Linked DNA regions of Enhydrobacter sp.. The protein of the gene in region 2 interacts with the protein of the main gene of each other region in a pairwise test. Links are inferred from orthologs where the notes say so. Each region holds a gene or a part of one and is shown on either strand. Other genes may lie near its edges.

Evidence for each region.
Region 1: the proteins of gyrB (region 2) and gyrA interact in binary tests that used the Escherichia coli proteins (3 or more experiments, as listed by UniProt). The link is inferred for Enhydrobacter sp. from one-to-one orthologs.

What each region holds. Positions count from the first base shown.
Region 1 is NZ_CP126889.1:3,971,731-3,977,518, forward strand. The notes cover bases 2,471-5,788. They hold gyrA (DNA gyrase subunit A), read left to right. Parts: upstream 2,471-2,855; coding sequence 2,856-5,588; downstream 5,589-5,788. Other genes in these bases: OJF58_RS19845 (HAD family phosphatase), read right to left, coding at 2,471-2,606; coaD (pantetheine-phosphate adenylyltransferase), read left to right, coding at 5,659-5,788. Outside these bases: OJF58_RS19830 (MFS transporter), read right to left, coding at 1-440; OJF58_RS19835 (aspartate/glutamate racemase family protein), read left to right, coding at 711-1,376; ssb (single-stranded DNA-binding protein), read left to right, coding at 1,495-1,968; more of OJF58_RS19845, read right to left, coding at 1,965-2,470. UniProt on the Escherichia coli protein: A type II topoisomerase that negatively supercoils closed circular double-stranded (ds) DNA in an ATP-dependent manner to maintain chromosomes in an underwound state.
Region 2 is NZ_CP126889.1:2,125,657-2,133,150, reverse strand. What follows is about bases 497-3,556. They hold gyrB (DNA topoisomerase (ATP-hydrolyzing) subunit B), read left to right. Parts: upstream 497-829; coding sequence 830-3,283; downstream 3,284-3,556. Other genes in these bases: OJF58_RS10690 (hypothetical protein), read left to right, coding at 3,276-3,556; recF (DNA replication/repair protein RecF), read left to right, coding at 497-810. In the rest of the region: more of recF, read left to right, coding at 1-496; more of OJF58_RS10690, read left to right, coding at 3,557-3,827; OJF58_RS10685 (PaaI family thioesterase), read right to left, coding at 3,862-4,257; OJF58_RS10680 (helix-turn-helix transcriptional regulator), read left to right, coding at 4,365-5,231; OJF58_RS10675 (D-2-hydroxyacid dehydrogenase), read right to left, coding at 5,246-6,157; OJF58_RS10670 (NADH-quinone oxidoreductase subunit B family protein), read right to left, coding at 6,267-6,782; OJF58_RS10665 (NADH-quinone oxidoreductase subunit C), read right to left, coding at 6,790-7,494. UniProt on the Escherichia coli protein: DNA gyrase negatively supercoils closed circular double-stranded DNA in an ATP-dependent manner to maintain chromosomes in an underwound state.

The DNA.
Region 1 (5,788 bases), 1.8 Mb from region 2 along the record:
ATGCCGAAGGCCAGGGTCCGCCGCTGGGGCGCCACCACGCGGGCGGCGATGTTGGCGGTGATGCCCGAAGTCGTGCAGGCGAGCGCCACACCGATGAAGACGCCGGCGCCCAGCACGATCGGCCCTGTGCTTGTCGCGGTCGCGGTCAGCCAGAGGCCGAGCATGAAGATCAGGCTGCCGGCCAGCGACACGAAGCGCGTGCCGTACTTGTCGGCAAGGGCACCGGCGAACGGCTGGCTCACGCCCCAGGCAACCTGCTGCACCGAGATGGCCAGCGCGAAATCGGAGATGGCGATGCCCAGCTCGTGCGAGGCCGGAGCCTGGAAAAGCCCGAGATTCTGGCGAATGCCCATGGCAAGCGTCATCATCAGCGCCGCGCCGGTCAGCATCGCGTAGGCCTCGCTCCGCGAGACCTTGGAAACGTGGAAGGCGTCCTTCATAGGTAAACGATACGAACGGCCATCGGCCCAGGCCAATGAAATCCCCGAGGGCCGCCATGAGGCCGGCTCACAACGCGACCGGCGACGGGCGGTTCCTTCGGTGCCGAGTCGCCATCACTGTAGAATGCGGGCCATGGGGCCCGAGGGAGATCGGCAATGCCCAACGCGAGCCAGAAGCGCATCTGGTACCAAAGCTTCGTCCATCCGGTCGAGCAGGCGCCGTATGTCGAGAGCCTGCAGGCAACGCTTGCCCGGGTTGCGGGAGCGGATGTGCACTTCGAGGTCCATGGCCTGGATCCACCAGATCATTCCTTTCACCCGTTGACCGAGTTCCGCTGCGCCAACCAGGTCATCCGCAATGCTCTCGAAGCCGAACAGTCGGGCTATGACGCGTTCGTCCTTGGGCATTTCCAGGAACCGGGCCTGCTCGAAATCCGCGGTTGTCTGGACATTCCCGTCATCGGGCTGGGCGAGGCGAACCTGCTGGCAGGGCTCAGCCTCGGCCATCGGTTCGGGCTGGTGACGATCGATCCGATCCTCATCCCCTGGCACGACCGGCAGGTGAGATCCCATGGCCTGGCCGAGCGCTATGTCGGCACCACGGCACTCAAGATGAACCTCCCGTCCTTCATGCAGGCATTCACCGACCAAGCCACCTATGGCCGCGTGCGCGAGCAGTTCGTGGCGCAGGTCAAGCCGCTGATCGCGGCGGGAGCCGAAGTGGTCATTCCCGCCGGCGGCCTGCCTATGCTGCTGTTCGCGCGTGAATGCCCCTTCGTCGTCGATAGCGCACCGATCATGAATGGCATCGCCGTCGTGGCAAAAGCCGCCGAAATGGCGCTCGCCCTGAAGACGATCACCAAGGTCGTGGTCAGTCGGCGAAGCACCTATGCGAAGGCCGCGCCGGAGGCGATCCGCGAGTTCCTGGCGCGCTGAGCCTGCGGGGCCGGTTACAACCTGAAATCGGTGGCTGCCCACAGGGCGGTGGGGCTAGGTTGCCGGCCGTGAGGTAGGTGCGGCGCCCCGCTGCACCGGGAAAGCGAAGGAGGCCCCGATGGCGGGCAGTGTCAACAAGGTCATCCTGATCGGCAATCTCGGCCGCGACCCGGAAGTGAGGTCCATGCAGGACGGCAGAGCCATGGTGAACATGTCGGTCGCGACGTCCGATACATGGCGCGATCGCCAGACGGGCGAACGCAAGGAGCGTACCGAGTGGCACCGCGTGGTGATTTTCAACGAGAAGCTGGCCGAGGTGGCGCAGAAGTACGTGCGCAAAGGATCGAAGGTCTACGTCGAAGGACAGCTCTCGACCCGCAAGTGGACCGACCAAAGCGGCCAGGAGCGCTATACGACGGAGGTCGTGATCCCGCGCTTCAGCGGCGCGCTCACCATGCTCGACGGTCGCGGCGGCGGCGCTGAAGTCGGCAGCGGCGGCATGGAGGACGAAATCGCCGGCGGTTCGTCGAACGGAGGCCGCCCGGCTTCGCGCGCCGGCAAGGCCGAGCTCGACGACGACATTCCGTTCTAGGCGGGTAGCCCCATCGCCCTGAGCTCGGCGGCGGTCTCTGCAGCCGAGCGATGATGGATGGCGCGCATGCCGACGGCGCGGGCTCCTTCCACGTTGGTCAGCACATCGTCGATGAACACCGCCTCGCCCGGCTGGAAACCGCCGGTTCGGCAAACCAGCTCGTAGATGGCGGCATCGGGCTTGGCATGGCCGATCAGGCCGGAGACCACGTAGTCGCGAAACAGCCCGAGGAATGGGTGGCGCTGGCGGGCGGCGCCGCGCAGCCACGGGTCGAGCAGGTTGGGGGCGTTCGACAGCAGAAAAAGGGGCGTCCCCCCGGCATGCAGCCGCTCGACCAGCGCGGCCATCTCGGGAAAAGCATGGTCGCACATCTCGTCGAATCGCCCATAGAAGGCGTCGATCAGCTCCTCCTTGTCGGGATGCAGCGCCTGCAGGCGCCGAGTCGCTTCGGCTGGATCCCCGCCGTGGTCCTGGACGGCGTGCCATTCACGAGTGGCGACCTCGGCGAGGAAGCGCTCCATCTCGGCTGGATCGGCGAACAGCTTCCGGTAGAGATGGCGTGGGTTCCAGTCGATCAGCACGCCGCCGAAATCGAAGACGGCAACGGAGGGGTTTGGGGGGCTTGTTTTCGAGGCCAAAGGCGGGTCTTTCAAAGGGTGGTTTTCACGGTCAATTTAGCCTGTCAAATCAAGACGTTAAAGGCAGCTTCCCAGAGCGATTTTTGTTGGTCTTTCGGGCCTGGTTTGCTACTGTGCAAAACGTCTTCGCCGACCCTCCGGCGGGGCCGATAAAACGAGCAAAAAACCAGGTTCCACTTGAGCGACGATACGACCCTGCCGCCGGCGCCGCCGCCGTCCGGCACGCCTCCGCCGACCCCGCCGCACGACATCGCGCCGATCACGATCGAAGAGGAGATGCGTCGCTCCTACCTCGATTACGCGATGAGCGTGATCGTGGCGCGCGCCCTGCCCGATGCGCGCGACGGGCTGAAGCCGGTGCAGCGCCGTATCCTCTACGCCATGAAGGAGAACGGCTACGATTCGACCCGGCCGTTCCGCAAGTCCGCCCGCATCGTCGGCGACGTGATGGGCAAATATCACCCGCACGGCGACTCGGCGATCTACGATGCCATGGTGCGCATGGCGCAGGATTTCTCGATGCGCCTGCCGCTTATCTCGGGGCAGGGCAATTTCGGCTCGATGGACGGCGATCCGCCGGCGGCCATGCGCTACACGGAGGCGCGGCTTGCCGTTGCCGCCGAATCGCTGCTGGCCGACTACGACAAGGACACGGTCGATTTCCAGCCGAACTACGACGAGCGGGAGCAGGAGCCGACGGTGCTGCCGGCGGCCTTCCCGAACCTGCTCGCCAACGGCGCGGGCGGCATCGCCGTCGGCATGGCGACCAACATCCCGCCGCACAATCTCGGCGAGCTGATCGATGCCTGTTGCGCGCTGATCGACAATCCCGAGCTCACCATCCAGCAGGTGATGGAGCACGTGCCGGGCCCCGACTTCCCGACCGGCGCCACGATCCTCGGCCGCAACGGCATCCGTGCCGCCTATGAACTCGGCCGCGGCTCGCTCGTCATGCGGGCCAAGACCAGGATCGAGGAAATCCGCGGCGGCCGCGAGGCGATCGTCATCACCGAGATCCCCTACCAGGAGAACAAGGCCCGCCTGCACGAGCGGATCGCCGAGGTCGTGCGCGACAAGAAGGTCGAGGGCGTTTCCGAGGTCCGTGACGAGAGCGACCGCGATGGCGTGCGTCTCGTCGTCGAGCTGCGGCGCGACGCCATGGCCGACGTGGTGCTGAACCAGCTCTATCGCTACACGCCGCTGCAGACGACGTTCGGCGTCAACGCCCTGGCGCTGGATGGCGGCCGGCCGCGCCTGATGACGCTGAAGGAGCTCCTGGAGGCGTTCATCCGCTTCCGCGCCGAGGTCCTGACGCGCCGCACCAAGTACGAGCTCAATCATGCCCGCGACCGCGCCCATGTGCTGGTCGGGCTCGCCATCGCCGTCGCCAATATCGACGAGGTGATCGACATGATCCGCCGCGCGCCGGATCCCGTGGTCGCGCGCGAGCGGCTGATGGCGAGGGACTGGCCGGCGGCGGACGTGGCGCCGCTGATCCTGCTGATCGCCGAGCCGGGCCGCGAGGTCTCCGACGAAGGCACCTATCGCCTCTCCGAGGCTCAGGCCCGCGCCATCCTCGAGCTGCGCCTGCAGCGACTTACCGGCCTCGAGCGCGACAAGATCGCGGACGAGCTGACCGAGGTCGCCAAGCTGATCGAAGGCTATCTCGAGCTGCTGGGCGATCGCGACAAGCTGTTCGCCCTCATGCGCAAGGAACTGATCGAGATCAAGGAGCAGTTCGCGACGCCGCGGCGCACCGAGATCGTCGACAACGAGTTCGAGCAGGACGTCGAGGACCTGATCCAGCGCGAGGACATGGTCGTCACCGTGACCCACGGCGGCTACGTCAAGCGTGTGCCGGTCTCCGCCTATCGGGCGCAGCGCCGCGGCGGCAAGGGCCGGTCGGGCATGGCCACGCGCGAGGACGACTTCGTGTCCAGCCTGTTCGTGGCCAACACGCACACGCCGGTGCTGTTCTTCTCGAGCCGCGGCATCGTCTACAAGCTCAAGGTCTGGCGCCTGCCGCTCGGCGCGCCGCAGGCGCGCGGCAAGGCGTTCGTGAACCTGCTGCCGCTCAGCGAGGGCGAGACCATCACCACCGTGATGCCGCTGCCGGAGGACGAGGCGAGCTGGTCGACCCTGCATGTGATGTTCGCCACGGCGCGCGGCGGCGTGCGCCGCAACGAGCTGTCGGACTTCGTGAGCGTGAACCAGAGCGGCAAGATCGCCATGAAGTTCGAGGGCGACGACGCCGGCGACCGCCTGATCGGCGCGGCGGTATGCGGCGAGGACCAGGATGTGCTGCTGGCCACCCGGCTCGGCCGGGCGATGCGCTTCCCGGTGGCGACGGTCCGCGTGTTCCAGAGCCGCGCCTCGACCGGCGTGCGCGGCATCGCGCTCGCCGACGGCGACGAGGTGATCTCGATGTCGCTGGTCGACGGCGGCAAGAGCATCGCGACCGAGGACCGCGACGCCTATCTCCGCCAGTCGCGCGCCCTGCGCCAGCTTGCCAATCTCGACGATGAAAACGGCAACGGCGCAGAAGAGGCGGCAGCGACCGGCGAGGAGCCGGTGACGCCATCCACTGCCCTCTCGCCCGAGCGATTCAGCGCCCTGCGGGACAAGGAGGAGTTCGTGCTCACCGTGGCCTCGTCGGGCTTCGGCAAACGCACCTCGGCGTACGAGTACCGGGTCACCGGCCGCGGCGGCAAGGGCGTGGAGCTCATGAACCTTTCCAGAGGCGGCCAGGTCGTGGCCGCCTTTCCGGTGCGGCAGACCGATCAGATCATGCTGGTGACCGACGGCGGCACGCTGATCCGCTGTCCGGTGGATGGAATCCGCATCGCGGGACGGGCAACGCGCGGCGTGCGCATCGTCAATGTGAGCGAGGGCGAGCGTGTCGTTTCCGCTGTTCGAATCGGCGACGATGACGAAGCCGACGGCAACGGCAATGGCGACGCTGCCGAAACAAACGGTGGATAAGGACGGGCCGTGTCGCTAAGACTTCGCCGCGACGACCGGCGCACCTGCGGTCGGGGAACGAGGGGTAGACATGGCCGCAGAGCGCACCGGAGTGTATCCGGGCACGTTCGATCCCGTCACCAGCGGGCACATGGAAGTCGTGCGCCGCTCGCTGCGGCTCGTCGACCGGCTGGTGATCGGCCCCGCGATCAACATCGGCA
Region 2 (7,494 bases):
GACGGTCGGCCGGCAGCGAGCCAGACCGCGCTTGGCCTGCATGTCGCGGCGGTCTGGCTGACGCCGCAGCAGGACCGACTGTTCCTCGACGGCGCGGGCGAACGCCGACGGTTCCTCGACCGGCTCGTGACGGCGCTGCATCCGGAGCATGCCGGCGACGTCGCGGCTTACGAGAATGCGCTCCGCCAGCGCAGCCGCCTGCTGGGCGAAGGCAACCGCGATCCGCACTGGTTCACCGCCCTCGAGGACACGATGGCCCGCCACGGCGTGGCCTTGGCGGCGGCGCGGGCCGATACCGTCCAGCGGCTCGATGCGGCGGCGCGGCTGGGCGTCGGACCTTTCCCGCGCGCCTCGCTGGCCATGGCTGGCGACATTGACGGCTGGGTCGCCTCGATGGCGGCGATCGACGCCGAGGACCGGTTGCGTGCCGAGCTGGCCGCCAGCCGCTTGCGGGATGCCGAAAGCGGCACCACATATTGCGGGCCGCATCGCAGCGATCTCAGCGTTCGCCATCTCGATCTCGACCTGCCGGCCGCCGACGGCTCCACCGGCCAGCAGAAGGCCCTGCTCGTGTCGATCGCCTTGGCCCATGCCCGCCTCGTGGCGTGGTCGCGGGGGCGGCCGCCGCTTCTGCTGCTGGACGAAGTCGCCGCGCACCTCGATGCGGAGCGCCGGGCTGCGCTGTTCGACGAGATCATGGCGCTTGGCGTGCAAAGCTGGATGACCGGCACCGACGCCGGCCTTTTTGGGCCGCTGGCCGGTCGCGCGCAACTCCTGCGCGTGGCCGATGGAACCATCGCGGCAGGCTGAACCCTTTTGGATCAGGATGATGAGCGAGAACGAGCAAGTCCCGAACGGCAACGGCAATGGCGAGGACTACGACGCCAGTTCCATCAAGGTCCTGCGCGGCCTCGAGGCCGTCCGCAAGCGACCCGGCATGTATATCGGCGACACCGACGACGGCACCGGCCTGCACCACATGGTCTACGAGATCGTCGACAACGCCATCGACGAGGCGCTGGCGGGCTACTGCGACCAGGTCGACGTGATCCTGCACGGCGACGGCTCCGTCACGGTGCGCGACAACGGCCGCGGCGTGCCGGTCGACATCCACCGTGAAGAGGGCGTCTCCGCCGCCATCGTCATCTTCACCCAGCTCCATGCCGGCGGAAAGTTCAACCAGAATTCCTACAAGGTCTCGGGCGGGCTGCACGGCGTAGGAGCGGCGGTGGTCAACGCGCTGTCCGAGCATCTGGACGTGCGCATCTGGCGCAACGGCAAGGAACATTTCGTGCGCTTCCGCAACGGCGATCCGGAGGGGGATCTCGGGGTCGTGGGCGATGCGCCCGAGGGCAAGCGCGGCACCGAGGTGACCTTCCTGCCCTCGCCGGAAGTGTTCAGCCAGACCGAGTTCGACTACGGCACCCTCGAGCACCGGCTGCGCGAGCTCGCCTTCCTGAATTCGGGTGTGCGCATCGTGATCACCGACGAGCGCGGCGCCGAGATCAAGGTCACGGAGCTCTTCTACGAAGGCGGCGTCGAGGCCTTCGCCAAGTATCTCGACCGCAACAAGCAGGTGCTGCACAGCCCACCGGTCTCGATCCGCGGCGAAAGGGACGGAATCACGGTCGAAGTCGCCATGCAGTGGAACGACAGCTACCACGAGACGATGCTGTGTTTCACCAACAACATCCCGCAGCGCGACGGCGGCACGCATCTCGCCGGCTTTCGCGGCGCGCTGACGCGGACCCTGAACAAATACGCCGACGAGGCGGGCATCTCGAAGAAGGAGAAGGTGAGCCTCACCGGCGACGACATGCGCGAGGGGCTGACCTGCGTCCTGTCGGTGAAGGTGCCCGATCCGAAATTCTCCTCGCAGACCAAGGACAAGCTGGTCTCGTCCGAGGTCCGGCCGGTCGTCGAGGGCGTGATCGGCGACAAGCTCAGCCAGTGGTTCGAGGAGCATCCAGCCGAAGCGCGCAAAATCGCCACCAAGGTGGTCGAGGCGGCGGCGGCCCGCGAGGCCGCGCGCAAGGCGCGCGAGCTCACCCGGCGCAAGGGCGCGCTCGATGTGAGCTCGCTGCCGGGCAAGCTCGCCGACTGCCAGGAGCGCGATCCAGCGCTTTCGGAGCTCTTCATCGTCGAGGGCGATTCGGCCGGCGGTTCTGCCAAGCAGGGCCGCAACCGCGCCTTCCAGGCGATCCTGCCGCTGCGCGGCAAGATCCTGAATGTCGAGCGCGCCCGCTTCGACAAGATGCTGTCCTCGGCCGAGATCGGCACGCTGATCACGGCGCTCGGCACCGGCATCGGCGTCGACGACTTCACCTTGGACAAGCTCCGCTACCACAAGATCATCATCATGACGGACGCGGACGTCGACGGCTCGCATATCCGCACCCTCCTGATGACGTTCTTCTATCGCCAGATGCGCGAGCTGATCGACCGCGGCCATCTCTACATCGCCCAGCCGCCGCTCTTCAAAGCCGTCCGGGGCAAGTCGGCGATCTACCTGAAGGACGAGCGCGCGCTGGACGATCACCTGATCCGGACCGGGCTCGAGGGTGCGACGCTCCGACTCGGCGACGGTACCGTGCAGGCCGGCGACGATCTGCGGCACACGGTCGATATCGCCCGCTCCGTCTCGAACCTCGTGAAGCCGCTGGCGCTGTCGCGCCGCGTGACCAACCAGGCGGTGATCGAGCAGGCCGCGATCGCTGGCGCCTTCAAGCCGGACATCCTGGCCGATGCCGAGCTCGCGCGTCAGACGGCGAACTACGTCGCCCGCCGCCTGAACGCGGTGAGCGCGCCGCTGGAGCGCGGCTGGACCGGCGAGCCGACCGCCGATGGCGGCCTCGCCTTCAGCCGGCGCCTGCGCGGCGTGCAGGAACGCCACGTGATCGACGGTCCGCTGATCAAGAGCGCCGAGGCGCGCCGGCTGGATGCGCTGGCGGCCGACCTGCAGGCGGTCTACCTGCAGCCGGGTGCGTTCGTCGCCAGGGACAAGGAAACGCCGATCGCCTCGCCGACCGAGCTGTTCGCCGCGGTGCTCGAGGCCGGTCGCAAGGGCATGACCATCCAGCGCTACAAGGGGCTGGGCGAGATGAATCCCGACCAGCTCTGGGAAACGACGCTCGACCCCGAGGCGCGGACCCTCCTGCAGGTCAAGATCAACCATGCCGACGAGGCGGACGAGATCTTCTCGACGCTGATGGGCGACGTGGTCGAGCCGCGGCGCGACTTCATCCAGGACAATGCGCTCAAGGTGGCGAATCTCGATGTCTAGGCTGCTGGCGACCGCGGCAGCGATGCTCGCCCTGGCCGGGCCGGCGTTTGCCCAGACGGCCGGCAACCCCGCGCCCAGCACGCATCCCGGCACCAGGCTCAGCTTTCCGCCCAGCCTGGGCGGGGCCACGCTGGAGCAGAGCCTGAGCGAGGACGGATCGGTCGCCTATATGTACGGCATCAACAAGATGAAGATTTACGTCTACATCGAAGGGGGCCGACGCGTCCCGCCGGGCAGTGACGCGCCTATCGTCATGAACCGGTTCGCGGCCGAGCTGAACGAGGCCGAGACGAAGCTGAAGTCGGCCGGCTACACCCGGTTCGAGCGGCCCACGGTCCCTTCGTCCTGCATCTACGGCAGCGTCGCCTTCCGCTGCATTGTCTACAGCGTTCGGTCGACCGCCGGTCGCCTCTTCAGCAAGCTCCTGCTGACCGGCTACCATGACTACTTCCTGAAGATCCGCATCGACTGGGCGGCCGGCACGGCGACCCAGGCCGATGCCGACCAGGCCTTGCAGTCGTTTGTTCCAGCCCTGATTCATTGAGATACTTCGGCGTCATCCTGGACGCCGTGGCCGCCTAAAGCACCATTTGGGTCTGGGTGACGACCGCCACCAGCTTGCCCTCGGCGGTGGTGATGCGGGTTGTCCAGACCTGCGTGCGCCGGCCGCGATGGACCGGCGTCGTCTCGCCGATTACGGTCGCGCCGACCGGCGCCGGCCCGACGAAGTTGGTCTTGCTTTCGATCGTGGTCGTGCCCTTGCCCTCGGGCAGATTCAGCACCGTGGCGGCCGCGCCCAGCGTGTCGGCGAAGGCCATGATCGCTCCGCCGTGCAGCACGTCGGGCCGCGTGCAGAGTTCCGGCCGGACGACCATCTCAGCCTTCACGCCCGCCTCGCTCGCCGTCACGAACCTGAGCCCCAGGACCTTGGCGAAGGGCAAATGGCGGTCGTTGAGGAATTGAGCCTTGTCCATTGTCGTCTCCGTCTGGCTGGCTGGCCGTTGCTCCCATGCCGACGCCGCTCCGACAATTACGCTCGAGGTAATCGGCGGGGCCGCGGTGCGATGTTAGTCTGCAGGCCATGACGAACAATCCCCTGCCCACGACCTCGTCCACGCCCTCGGCCGTGCTCGCCAATCAGCCCGACATGTTCGGGCCGATGCTGCGCGCCTGGCGTCGTCGCCGCGGCGCCAGCCAGCTTGCGCTCGCCCTGCAGTCGGGCGTGTCGCAGCGCCATGTGAGCTTCCTCGAATCGGGCCGGGCGCGCCCCAGCCGCGAGATGGTGGTGCAGCTCAGCTCGGCGCTCGACGTGCCGCTGCGCCAGCGCAACGCCATGCTGCTGGCGGCGGGCTTCGCGCCCGTCTATCGCGAAAGCAATCTCGCGGCGCCCGAGCTCGCGCCGGTGCGTCAGGCCATCGACCGCATGCTGAAGCAGCAGGAGCCCTATCCCGCCATCGTGGTCGATCGGCTGTGGAACTTCATGCAGGGCAATGACGCCGCCAACGCCTTCACCATCTTCTTGTTCGAGGGGCCGCCACCACCCCCGCCGCCCGGCAAGGGCGTGAACATCCTGCGCTGGCTGCTCGATCCCAAGGCGCTCCGGCCCAAGCTCGCCAACTGGGAAGAGGTGGCGCGCCATCTCGTCTCCACGACCTACGCCGAGATCCTGGCCGATGGCGGCGAGCCCAAGGCGCTGGCCTTCATCGAGGAAGTCATGGCCTATCCCGACGTGCCCGCCTCTTTCCGCAAGCTGCGCTTCGAGGACCGGCCGCAGCCGGTTCTGACGCTCGACTATATCGTGGGCGGCAAGGCACTCTCGGTGTTCACCACCATCGCCACGCTCGGCACGCCGCAGGACGTGACCCTGCAGGAAGTCCGCATCGAGAGCTTCTTCCCGGCGGACGAGCGCAGCGACGCGCTGTTCAGGAGCCTGGCGGCGAAGAGCTGACCAGGACTTCAGCGTCAGGCCAGATCGTCGACGTCGTTGCGCAGCTTCCGGCCGGTGCGGAAACGCGCCAGGTTGTCGAGGAAGATCTCGAAGATCGCCTCGTTCTGGCCCTGCGAATGGCTCGCGGTATGCGGCGAGACGATGACGTTGGGCGTGTCCCAGAGCGGCGACGCGGGATCGAGCGGTTCCTTCTCGAACACGTCCAGATAGGCGCCCGCGAGCCTGCCGCTCTTCAATGCCGCAATCACATCCGCTTCGATCGCGATCTCCCCGCGTGAGACGTTGACGAAATGCGCGCCGTCAGGCAGGGCCGCGAACAGCTTTTCGTTGGCGAGGCCACGGGTAAGCGGCGACGCCGGGCAGCACAGGATCAGCCAGTCGGCCCGCGGCAAGACCTCGGGCAGGCGATCATAGGGAACGACTTGCTCGAACGGCGCGACCGGTTGTGCCCGTCGGCGGACACCGGTCGAGCGCATGCCCAGCGCGTCCAGCAGCCGGGCGATCGTGCATCCGATCGGCCCCATGCCGACGATCACGGCGCGTTGGCCTTTCAGGTCGCGCGGCGAGCGCTCGCCCAGACGCGGCTCCCAGGCATGGCGGCGCTGCGCGTCGGCGAGCAGCGGGAAGCGGCGATTGAGCGCGATCACCGCCCCCAGCACGCTGTGGGCGACCGTCACGGCCGTCGCACCCGACGCGGTCGTGACCTTGACGCCGCGCGCCCTGAGCTCGCGATAGATGGGCCGTTCCGCCCCGGCGGGATGGATCTGCAGCCATTTGAGGTGCGCCGCCGCCCGCACCACGGCGTCGAAACCCTCGAGCTCGGGCGTGGGATTGCCCTTGCTCGAGCGGCCTGTCACCTCGCGCGTCATGAAGGCGATGTCGGCATTGCAGGGATCTTCCGACGCCAGGGCGTCTTCGGCTGTCACGAAGGAAAGGCCATCGGCCGGGACGGAAGCCTTTATGCGACTGCCCCAAGTGCGCAGGGCGTGGGCGGACAACAAAAGCTTGAGCGGAGCGGACATTCCGCTTCGGAGACTATCCGGCCTTCTCCATCAGCGCCAAGAGTCCCTTGACGATCTCGAGCGGTGCCGGCGGACAGCCGCCGACATGCAGATCCACGGGAAGAATTTTGGCGAGCGGGCCGACAACGGCCTCGGACCCGGCAAAAACACCGCAATTGACGGTGCAATCGCCCACGCCGACGACCCACTTGGGATCGGGCGCGGCGTTGTAGGCGCGCAGCAGGGCCTCGCGCATGTTCCATGTCACCGGTCCCGTCACCAGAAGCACGTCGGCATGGCGCGGCGAGGCCACGAACTTGAGCCCGAACCGCTCGATGTCGTAGACGGGGTTGTTCAATGCATTGATCTCGAGCTCGCAGCCGTTGCAGGAGCCTGCATCCACTTCGCGAATGGCCAGCGACCGGCCGAGCTTCTGCCGCGCCCGCTCGCCCAATGCATTCGCGAGCTCTTCGAGGGCTGCGGTTGCCGGCGCGGGCGGGGCGATGGTCGCCGGCCCCTTGAACAGGGCCTCGAGCAGAAACGATTTCATCGCGGCCTCACAGATCGTGCCCCGAGTAGGAACAGTTGAACGACTTGTTGCAGATCGGGAAGTCGGCGACGATGTTGCCCTCGATGGCGGCTTCCAGGAGCGGCCACTGGAACCAGCTCGCATCCCGCACATGGACGCGGGCCAGCCGGCCCGATCCATCGAGAGTGGCGCTGACGAAGACATCGCCGCGGAAGGCTTCGACCAGAGCGGCCCCCTCGCTCGCGACGCGAGGCGGCGGCGCGCTGCGAACTTCCCCGGGCTGCAGCCGATCGAGGAGCCGGCCGACCATCTTCAGACTGTCGACGATCTCGTCCATGCGCACCTGCAGGCGTGCGTCGACATCGCCGCTCGTGCGGGTCCTGACGGCGAATTCTAGCCGGTCGTAGGGCGCATAGGGAAAGTCCTTGCGCGCATCGAAGGCACGTCCCGAGGCGCGGCCGACGAAGCCGCCCGCCGCGTATTGGCGCACGAGCTCCGGCCTCGCGATGCCCGTGGTGACGGTGCGATCCTGCAGCGACGGCAGCGCATCGTAGACGCGTTCGATCTCGGCGCGCGTTTCCTCCAGACGCGCGAGAAGGCCGCGTATCCGGCCGACACCCTCGCTCGACAGATCGATCGCGACGCCGCCCGGCACGACGCAATCCATCATCAGCCGGTGGCCGAAGCAGGCGGCGGCGACCGTCAGCACATCCTCGCGCTGCAGGGTGCAGCG